Regions from separate parts of the Exiguobacterium sp. s143 genome, predicted to be linked through region 1. Evidence: riboswitches for the same ligand, from Rfam matches in the RefSeq annotation. Region 1 holds a riboswitch; each other region holds the start of a gene.
The links. A riboswitch is a leader RNA that binds a small molecule or an ion and turns the genes downstream of it on or off. The one in region 1 is predicted to bind S-adenosylmethionine.
Positions count from the first base shown of each region.

Region 2: another riboswitch for S-adenosylmethionine. It lies ahead of KNQ03_RS07825 (methionine ABC transporter ATP-binding protein); the one in region 1 lies ahead of KNQ03_RS13925 (amino acid permease).
Region 3: another riboswitch for S-adenosylmethionine. It lies ahead of KNQ03_RS05975 (methionine ABC transporter ATP-binding protein); the one in region 1 lies ahead of KNQ03_RS13925 (amino acid permease).

Region 1 covers NZ_JACSMX010000004.1:191,510-194,739, forward strand. The annotation lists gene KNQ03_RS13925 (amino acid permease) at 1-1,249, opposite strand, end outside; SAM riboswitch class I at 1,327-1,428, opposite strand; gene KNQ03_RS13930 (polysaccharide pyruvyl transferase family protein) at 1,537-3,003, opposite strand; gene KNQ03_RS13935 (ketopantoate reductase family protein) at 3,208-3,230, opposite strand, start outside.
Region 2 covers NZ_JACSMX010000001.1:1,506,154-1,509,383, reverse strand. The annotation lists gene KNQ03_RS07835 (thymidine kinase) at 1-224, shown strand, start outside; gene KNQ03_RS07830 (alpha/beta hydrolase) at 307-1,065, opposite strand; SAM riboswitch class I at 1,132-1,233, opposite strand; SAM riboswitch class I at 1,483-1,586, shown strand; gene KNQ03_RS07825 (methionine ABC transporter ATP-binding protein) at 1,673-2,701, shown strand; gene KNQ03_RS07820 (methionine ABC transporter permease) at 2,691-3,230, shown strand, end outside.
Region 3 covers NZ_JACSMX010000001.1:1,116,739-1,119,968, reverse strand. The annotation lists gene KNQ03_RS05985 (PLP-dependent cysteine synthase family protein) at 1-120, shown strand, start outside; gene KNQ03_RS05980 (bifunctional cystathionine gamma-lyase/homocysteine desulfhydrase) at 113-1,279, shown strand; SAM riboswitch class I at 1,337-1,441, shown strand; gene KNQ03_RS05975 (methionine ABC transporter ATP-binding protein) at 1,520-2,542, shown strand; gene KNQ03_RS05970 (methionine ABC transporter permease) at 2,539-3,204, shown strand.

The DNA.
Region 1 (3,230 bases):
AACAAACGACGAAAGCGGCGATCGGTACAAATGGAAAGAGTGGTGTGCGATAGACCAATTCGTCGATCGTATGCCCTTCACGGAGGAATTGTTTCCGGAAACGATACTGGGCAACGCTGATACTCATCCAAACGACGACGACAGCGAGACCGGAAATCGAGACGAGCGCGATATAGACACTTCCTGCTGCATAGATGCTAGACAGCAAGGCAAGTCCTCCGCCAAGCATGCTGAACAATACGGCTCGAAGTGGAACCCCACTTGGCGTCACCTGGGCGAAGAAGCGTGGAATCATGCGTTCGTTCGCAAGCGACCAGAGCATCCGAGAGGCGGCGTAAAGTCCAGAATTCGCTGCCGACAAGATCGCTGTCAAAATGACGAAGTTCATCACGTCTGCCGCATACGGAATTCCGATCCGTTCAAACACGGCGACGAACGGACTTTCGAGTACACCTTTCCCATCCGTTGGTAATAAGACGGCTAACACGATGATCGTACCGACGAAAAAGAGGACGAGTCGCAAAATTGTCGTCCGGATCGCAAGCGGAATCGTCCGTTTCGGATCGACTGCTTCACCCGCTGCGACACCGATTAGTTCCGTTCCCGAGTAAGCAAAGTTCACGGCAAGCATCGTCATGAAGATGACGAAAGCGCCATTTGGGAACAACCCGCCTTCGGTTAACGAAGAAAAGAATGGAGCCGGGCTACCATCTTGCAGTGGAATGAAGCCGACGATTGCTCCCGCACCGAGTAAAATGAAAGCAATGATCGTCACGACCTTAATGGCGGAAAACCAAAACTCGACTTCAGCGAACACGCGAACTTTCAAGACGTTGATACCGAGGATCATCGCAGCGAACAATGCGCTGAACACCCATACAGGAATCGACGGGAACCAACGTTGCATCAAAATGCCTGCTGCCGTGAATTCTGAACCAAGGGCGACCGTCCATGTCAGCCAGTAGAGCCAGGCCACTGTATAACCGGTGCCGGGTCCGATGTACTTCGTTGCGTACTTATGGAATGATCCGGTTTCCGGCATGTGCACGGCGAGTTCACCGAGACTTAACATGACTAAGTAAACGACGACGGCCCCAATCAAATACGATAAAATCGTTCCGACACGTCCTGCTTGTTCCAACGTATAACCTGTACTTAAAAATAATCCGGTTCCAATGACACCACCTAACGACAGCATGATCAAATGACGTGATTCCATCTTGCGTCGAAATGCTCCGCTCGTTTTCATGAATCCATTTCCTCCTCATTCCACCTATTTCAAACAAAAAACGCATCCTCACGGATGCGTCGGTCGACAATTCGGAAATCTTATCGATCGGGTGCAGCACCCGCAGGAATTAGCACAGTATCTTTCGACCTGTTGCTGAGGTTTCATAGGGCCAGTCCCTCCACCTCTCTGGATAAGTATGTAATTGTTCATAACCCTATCAAGTCTTTTTCAAATTGTCAACACAATTCAGAATACTTCTATCAAAAAAACATTCCGCATCGTATCGATCCGGAATGTTTAAAGGGTTACTTTTTAGCGAATAAATCCGCTGTTTTCAAGGCTGCACGAACCGCTTTCCGGTTCAATGTTCCTTGCTGGTGCTTCATTTTCTTCGTTTGGGCAGCCAGTTGCGCTTTGAGTGCCGCAATCTCTTGATCCTTTTGAGCCGTTCCTGTTTGTTTCTGCAATGCTTTGATTTTCTTATCTTTTTCAGCTAATTGTGCTTTTGTTTGTTTTTGCGCATCCGCAATCTTCTTCTCTTGTTCCGGGAAGAACCGTTCAAAACGAGCGACTGCTTCCTCAAGACTTACGCCAGAGATTGGTTGGACTGGTGGGAGCAACTCGGTTTGCGCCATTTGACGGTCAAACGGTACATTCTCAGGATAGTTCGTCTCTTGGTAGATATGCTCAAGATTGTTCACGTTCAAGAAGTCAACGAAGTTGTCGAAGTTACGCGCTTGAACACGTGCCGGACTTTGGAAGTCAGCATTTGCTACGACGTCGGATAATTGTGTATCCGCTTTGATGTCGTTCGCCCAAATGTGCGTCAACTGATGGTAATCCGTCAATTCGCGCATCCGTGCATCTTTTGGAATGAGGATACTCGGCGTACCCGCAAGTGTCGCTGTGATGTTTCCGTGTAAACGAGCTCCAAAACTGAGGTCTGCTTGACCGATGAAATCAAACCATGTCTGTGCGTTCAAGAAGAAACGGACACGATCGTTCATATAAGCAGGATCCGACATCTTCACCGGATAGTTCGTCACGGACAAGTCTGCGATTGGGTGCGTTCCTGTATACGTCAACTTCAGTTCCTTCATCCACTGTGGAATGAAGTAGTGATTCGGATACTCTTCCATCCCGCGCGTAATGAAATCAAGAACGTTTTGTGGTGCCAAACGTGACGAGTTGACTGTAATCATCGACTCGGACGTGATATTTGTTTCGCGAATGTTCAAATCACGACCGAACGCGTACATCGAAGGACATCCGATGACGCGATGATCGATCCCTTCGCGGAAACCAAGACGTGTTAAGTATTTCGACGTGATCTCCCCGCGAAGACCCAGCATGCTCGAGCGCTCGAGAACGGCACTGACGAATGCTTTGACATCTTCATCGAACGGGAATCCGCCATCTAAATCAGGTTCAAATGGTGCACGTAACCCTACACCGATGACGACGACTGGAATCTTTAATTTTTTGATGAGACGTGTGTATTTCCGTAACGTCGGTACGAATTCTTTTCGGAATGCGTCCGCTAATGGAATGACATAAAGATCAAAGTTGGCATTGATTTCGTCTGCCCGTTCTTCGTCGTAATAGTAATAGTCAGGTGTAATCGTCGTACCTTCTGTCATCAACGTCCGAAAGATACTGTATTGATAAATAAGATTTCCAACGTTTCCTCCAATGGAATTATGTTTCATCAAATAAGGAGCATCGAACTGTTCGAATGGTGTCATACCTGCACGAATAATAATACGTTTCATAATGGATAAACTTCCCCTCTCGTCTGCTTCATTCGTCCTTGCAAGAAAAAATACGGAAAAATATATTATCAGTTTTTTTCAATCTCATTAAGAATAGATGAACTTTATTTCGGAAGTCAACGATTCCTAAGGGAAACAGGTCTTTCGTCATCAAAACGAAACATTAGGACTACTCCATCATTTTTCTAAAATAGAAAAAAGTGACTATTTAATCGTTTCGAGATACA
Region 2 (3,230 bases), on a different contig from region 1:
TACTGGCGCGCGCAGAATTCGTAACGAAGCTGCAAGCCATCTGTCTTTCATGTGGTGATCCGGCTTCCCGGACACAACGGTTGATTGATGGAAAACCAGCGAACTACGATGATCCGATCATCCTAGTTGGCGCTTCAGAATCATATGAGCCACGGTGCCGCCATTGCCATGAGGTGCCTGGAAAACCGAAGCCGCTCCAATCGGTGCAGCACCAAGAAAATTAAACAAAAAAGACGAACCGGTCGCGGTCGTCCTTTGATGTAGCAGCTATTCGTTTCCAGAGGGAAGAGAATAGCTGTTTTTTTATTATCCTGTTTCCTGCGAGAACCGGCTTGAGCGTTCGATGAAGCGGATCGTCTCACGAACGATTAAATCCTGATCATGATCGAGTGTCGCGACGTGATACGAGTTGAGTAAACAGTAGCTTCGTTTATCATTCGTTCCGATGTGCTGATGCAGATAATCCGAACTCGACGGCGGAACGACGTGATCCGTCGCCGAGTAAAGAATCAAGGTCGGTAGAAGGATCGATCCAAGACGTCCTTTCGTCTCATCCATCAGACGAACGAGTTCGAACGCACAACGGCTCGAAACGAGGTCATAGATGATTTCGAAAGCAGACCGCTTGATGTCCGGTGCCCCTTCCGGTAAATACTCTGGACCGTCATCAAACGAAAGTGCTTCGTAAGAAGGAACGGAAAGAGCAGCATTGATCGTAATGATGCCGGCAAACGGAATGCCGTCAGCGGCGAGCGACAGTGCAAGCGTCGCACCCATCGATTGACCGATGACGAAGACTTGATCGCATGTTTCTTGTAAACGTTCATAGCCGTCTTGCAGGCTTTGCTTCCAACATCGAGCAGTCGATTGTTCAAACTCGCGGACGTTCGTTCCATGTCCACGTAAGCGCGGGGCATAGACGGTAAAACCTTCAGCAGCGAATGCCTCACCGACGTCCCGGACACTTTGCGGAGTGGCGTTAAAACCATGACAGATTAGAATGCCGATCGATCCACCTTGAAAATAAAACGCTTCAGCACCAGTCAATACAGGATAGTTCATCATTACTATTTTTCCTCCATTCATGAAAAAACTCGTCGACGTCACTGCTTGGACGCCCACGAGTTTTTCACCGTATCATCCAAAGCCGCGCTTTGCTGGTCGGAGCACCTTACAAATTGCAGGTTGCCGTGAAGTCATAGAGCCAGGTCTCTCGTTCACTCTTGATAAATATCATATTGGAATTGTCGGAATAATCATTGAAACGATGGTAGCACGACCAAAAATGACTTGTCAAATCTTTCTTGACGAATCATGATCCGTTGAGTAAGCTAACTCATAACTTGTTCATCCATCGATATGCGCCAAATGGATTATTTTTGCAAAGTTGGTTGACTTTTAAAGTTTCGACCCGTAATGTAAAAATTAGTTTTACGACATAAGCAACAACGCAACAACACACATACGAATTTCATACCGCAATACTTATCCAGAGAGGTGGAGGGACTGGCCCTACGAAACCTCGGCAACAGACTCATTATGAGCACTGTGCCAATTCCATCAGACAGATGTCTGAGAGATGAGTGGAGTGGATTCTGCCACTGTGCGGATCCAGGTCTCTTCTTGTTTCTCAAGAAGGGACCTTTTTTGTTGAATGAAGGGGGAAAACGGAATGATCGCATTTCATCAAGTCAAAAAAACGTACGTCACGAAAGATCAGACGATCGCAGCGCTCGACGGTGTCGACCTGACGATCGAAAAAGGCGAAATCTTTGGTGTCATCGGCTTTAGCGGTGCCGGAAAAAGTTCACTGCTCCGCTGTGTCAATCTGTTAGAACGACCGACGTCAGGAACGGTGACGGTCGATGGGGAAGATTTAACGCAACTGTCTCCGAAAAAATTGCGCCAAGCAAAACAACGGATCGGGATGATCTTTCAGCACTTCAATCTATTGAATGCGAATACGGTCTTTACGAACGTTGCAAAACCACTTGTTCTCGCAGGCGTCAAGAAAGATGAGATTCGCCGCCGAGTGACGGAGTTGCTCGAATTCGTTGATCTCGCGGACAAGGCGGATCATTATCCGGATCAATTGTCGGGTGGGCAGAAACAGCGCGTTGGTATCGCCCGGGCACTCGCGATGCAACCTTCCGTCCTCTTATGTGACGAAGCGACGTCAGCACTCGATCCCCAAACGACCCATCATATTCTCCAGTTATTAAAACGTATCAATGCGGAGTACGGGATCACGATTCTCTTGATCACCCACGAGATGGGCGTCATTCGTGAAATTTGTGACCGGGTCGCCGTCATCGAAGCTGGAAAGTTGATCGAGTCAGGAACGGTCTTCGACGTCTTTTCGAATCCAAAGACCGAGACAGCGAAAAACTTCGTTCGCTCCGTCATGCACGACGAGATTCCAGCATCGATTCGCCAGTTGATCGAGTCCCGGAATGCGAATCCGATCTATAAGATTCATTTCCTCGGACATCACACCGGGCAGCCGCTCTTGTCACAAGTCGCGAAACGCTTTGACGTCGATGTCAACATCTTGCACGGTAGCATCACGGAGTTGCAGGAGACACCGTTTGGCACTCTGCTCGTTGAACTGATCGGTGAGCCGGCTGAAGTAAAACGAGCGTTACACTACATCGATCAGGCACAGGTGACGGTCGAGGAGGTACTTGCCCATGCTAGTTAACTACAGTGATATCTGGACAGCATTTTTACAGACGATGACGATGGTATCCGTTTCGCTCTTATTCTCGACATTGATCGGTTTACCACTCGGGATCCTGCTTGTCGTAACGCGAAAAGGCGCATTGCTTGAAAATGTCCCGCTGTTCACGTTCTTCAACAGTATCGTCAATATTTTCCGCTCGATTCCGTTCATCATCTTACTCGTCGCGATCATCCCGTTGACACGGTTGATCGTCCAGACGTCGATCGGAACCGAAGCCGCAATCGTCCCGCTCGTCTTTTACGCTGCACCGTACATGGCGCGTCTGATCGAGAGTTCTTTACTCGAAGTCGATAAAGGCGTTCTTGAAGCAGCAGAAGCGATGGGCGCAACACCGTTTCAAACGATTTTCCGCTTCCTCCTACCGGAAGCACTCGGTTCACTCATCCTGAACTTAACGATCGCGACGGTCGGCTTGATCGGGGCGTCAGCGATGGCAGGTGCGATTGGAGGCGGTGGTCTCGGTGACTTAGCGATCACCTATGGTTAT
Region 3 (3,230 bases), on a different contig from region 1:
GCTGCGCTTGATATCGCGAAGCGTCACCCCGGCAGTACGATCGTCACCGTCTTCGCAGACAGTGCCGAACGCTACTTGAGCCAACAAATCTTTGAAAAGGTGGACGAAACTCATGCGTAAGAAGACAGCATTGATTCATGGAGGAACAGGTGTCGACCGGGCAACAGGAGCCGTCACACCTCCGATCTATCAAACAAGCACATACAAGCAGGATAAAATCGGTCAACTCAAGGACGGATATGAATATTCACGGACAGCGAACCCAACACGGACGAGCATCGAACGATTGATTGCGGATCTCGAAGGTGGCGCACGTGGTTTTGCGTTCGGTTCTGGGATGGCAGCGATCCATGCCGTCTTCCACTTGCTTGAGTCTGGCGACCACATCGTCATGACGGATGACGTCTACGGTGGTACGTTCCGCTTGATGCAACGCGTCTTACCGAAGTTCAACATCGAAGTGACATTCGTCGATACGACGGACCTTGCGGCGACGGAAGCAGCGATCCAAGACAACACGAAGATCGTCTACGTCGAAACACCGACGAACCCGTTGTTGAAAGTTACGGATATCGCAGCGATTGCAACGATTGCCAAACGTCACGATCTTAAACTCGTCGTCGACAACACGTTCGCGACACCGTATCATCAACAACCACTCGCACTCGGTGCAGATATCGTCTTGCACAGTGCGACGAAATACATCGGCGGACACTCGGACGTCGTCGCTGGACTTGTCGTCGTCAAAGATGATGCGCTCGGCGAAGAGCTGCACTTCATCCAAAACTCGACAGGCGGCGTGCTTGGACCGCAAGACAGCTTCTTGCTCGTCCGTGGTCTTCGTACACTCGGTATCCGAATGGATGCGATCGAAGAGACAGCACATGATCTCGTTGCGTTCCTACAAGCGCAAGACATCGTCTCGAACATCTTCTACCCAGGACTTGCATCGCATCCTGGTCACGACATCCAAGCGAAACAAGCGACTGGATTTGGTGGGATGATCAGCTTTGATGTCGGTTCAGCAGCGAACGCAGAAAAACTCGTCGAGGCGACACACTTCTTCACACTCGCTGAGAGTCTTGGTGCCGTCGAGAGTCTGATTTCGGTGCCGGCACGGATGACGCATGCGTCAATCCCAGCAGAACGTCGGGCAGAACTCGGCATCACAGACGGTCTCGTTCGGATTTCAGTTGGACTTGAAGACGCAGAAGATTTGAAAGAAGACTTAACACGTGCTTTCACGTTCCTCGAAAAAGTTTCTGAAAAAACTGTTTGACAACAAAAATAACCCCTGCTAATATTCAGAATATATTCTACAAACTTAATACCGAAACTCTTATCGAGAGTGGTGGAGGGACTGGCCCGATGAAACCCGGCAACCGCGGATCTAATCCGAAGTGGTGCTAATTCCAGCAGACAAAAGTCTGGGAGATGAGAGCAAATGGTTTTGTGTACTGAAAAGTGCGCGCGTTTGCTCTAAAACGCGCGCACTTTTTTTATTTTAGGAGGGACAGTTGTGATTCGTTTACAAGACGTAGGAAAGATTTATCGCTCAAAGCGCGGAGCGGTCGAAGCCGTCGCGAATGTCGATCTGACAATCGAGCGCGGTGAAATTTTTGGAATAATCGGTTATTCCGGAGCAGGGAAATCGACCCTGATCCGATTGCTGAATATGCTCGAAGCACCAACTAGTGGTTCGATCCAAATCGATGGTGTTGAGATGACATCACTGAAACCAAAAGAATTACGAGGCGTCCGCAAGAATGTCTCGATGGTCTTTCAGCACTTCAACTTACTATGGTCACGGACGGTTGAAGAGAACATCATGTTCCCACTCGAGCTCGGTGGCTTCCCGAAAGCACACCGCAAGGAACGGGTCGCGGAACTGATCCAACTCGTTGGTTTGGACGGACGCGAAAAAGCCTATCCGTCACAATTATCGGGTGGTCAAAAACAACGTGTCGGTATCGCTCGGGCACTGGCATCGAACCCGGACGTTCTCTTATGTGACGAGGCAACAAGTGCACTCGATCCGAAGACGACGGATTCAATCCTTGAGTTACTCGTCGACATCAATGAAAAACTGAAACTGACGATCGTCTTGATCACACACGAGATGCACGTCATTCAAAAAATCTGTCACCGGGTCGCCGTCATGGAAGCCGGTAAAATCGTCGAGCAAGGACCGGTCGCAGAAGTCTTCCGTCATCCGAAGCAAGCGATGACGAAGGAGTTCGTCAAACAATTGACGTCGCCTTCGGAAAACGAGTTGACGTTCGCGAAACTACGCGAACGGTACCCAACCGGAAAAATCGTTCAGTTGACGTTCGTCGGATCGACAGCGGAAAGCCCGATCCTCGCGGAAGTCATGAAGGATTCACCGGTCCTGTTCAACATCATCGGCGGAAACGTCGGTCAATCACAGGAAGGGGCACTCGGTACACTGTTCATTCAGTTGATCGGGGAAACAGAAGCAACACAAGCGGTCATCACGAAGCTTCAAGCCAGTGATGTTGAAGTGGAGGTGGATCACCGATGATTTCATTCTTTGACAACCTAGATTGGGACATGGTGTGGGAAGCGACAGGCAGTACCGTCTATATGACGGCAATCGCTGGGGTTTCGACATTCGTTCTCGGTTTGATCATTGGTTTACTATTGTATGCGACAAACGAAGAGTTATTGTTCAAGAATCGGGCGTTCTATTCAGTGTTGAGCTTGATCGTCAACGTCTTCCGTTCGATTCCGTTCATCATCTTACTGATCTTATTGATTCCATTTACGACAGCGATCGTCGGTTCGTTCCTCGGACCAACGGCAGCATTACCGGCACTGATTTTCGGTGCTGCACCATTTTACGGTCGGATGGTTGAACTCGCGTTACGCGAAGTCGATAAAGGTGTCATCGAGGCAGCTGAATCGATGGGGGCGACGAAGTTCCAAATCATCTATAAAGTCTTAATCCCGGAAGCGTTGCCTGCCATCGTTTCTGGTATCACGGTCACACTCGTCTCACTTGTCGGTTATACGGCAATGGCCGGAGTAGTCGGCGGAGGTGGACTTGGGGACATGGCCTTCATCGAAGGATTCCAGCGTTCTCAAAACGATGTCATCGTCATTGCGACACTCTTAATCTTAGCGATCGTCTTCGTCATCCAAATCATTGGTGACTTGCTGATCCGAGCAATCGATAAACGTTAATTCAAAACTTAATCATATTGGAGGAA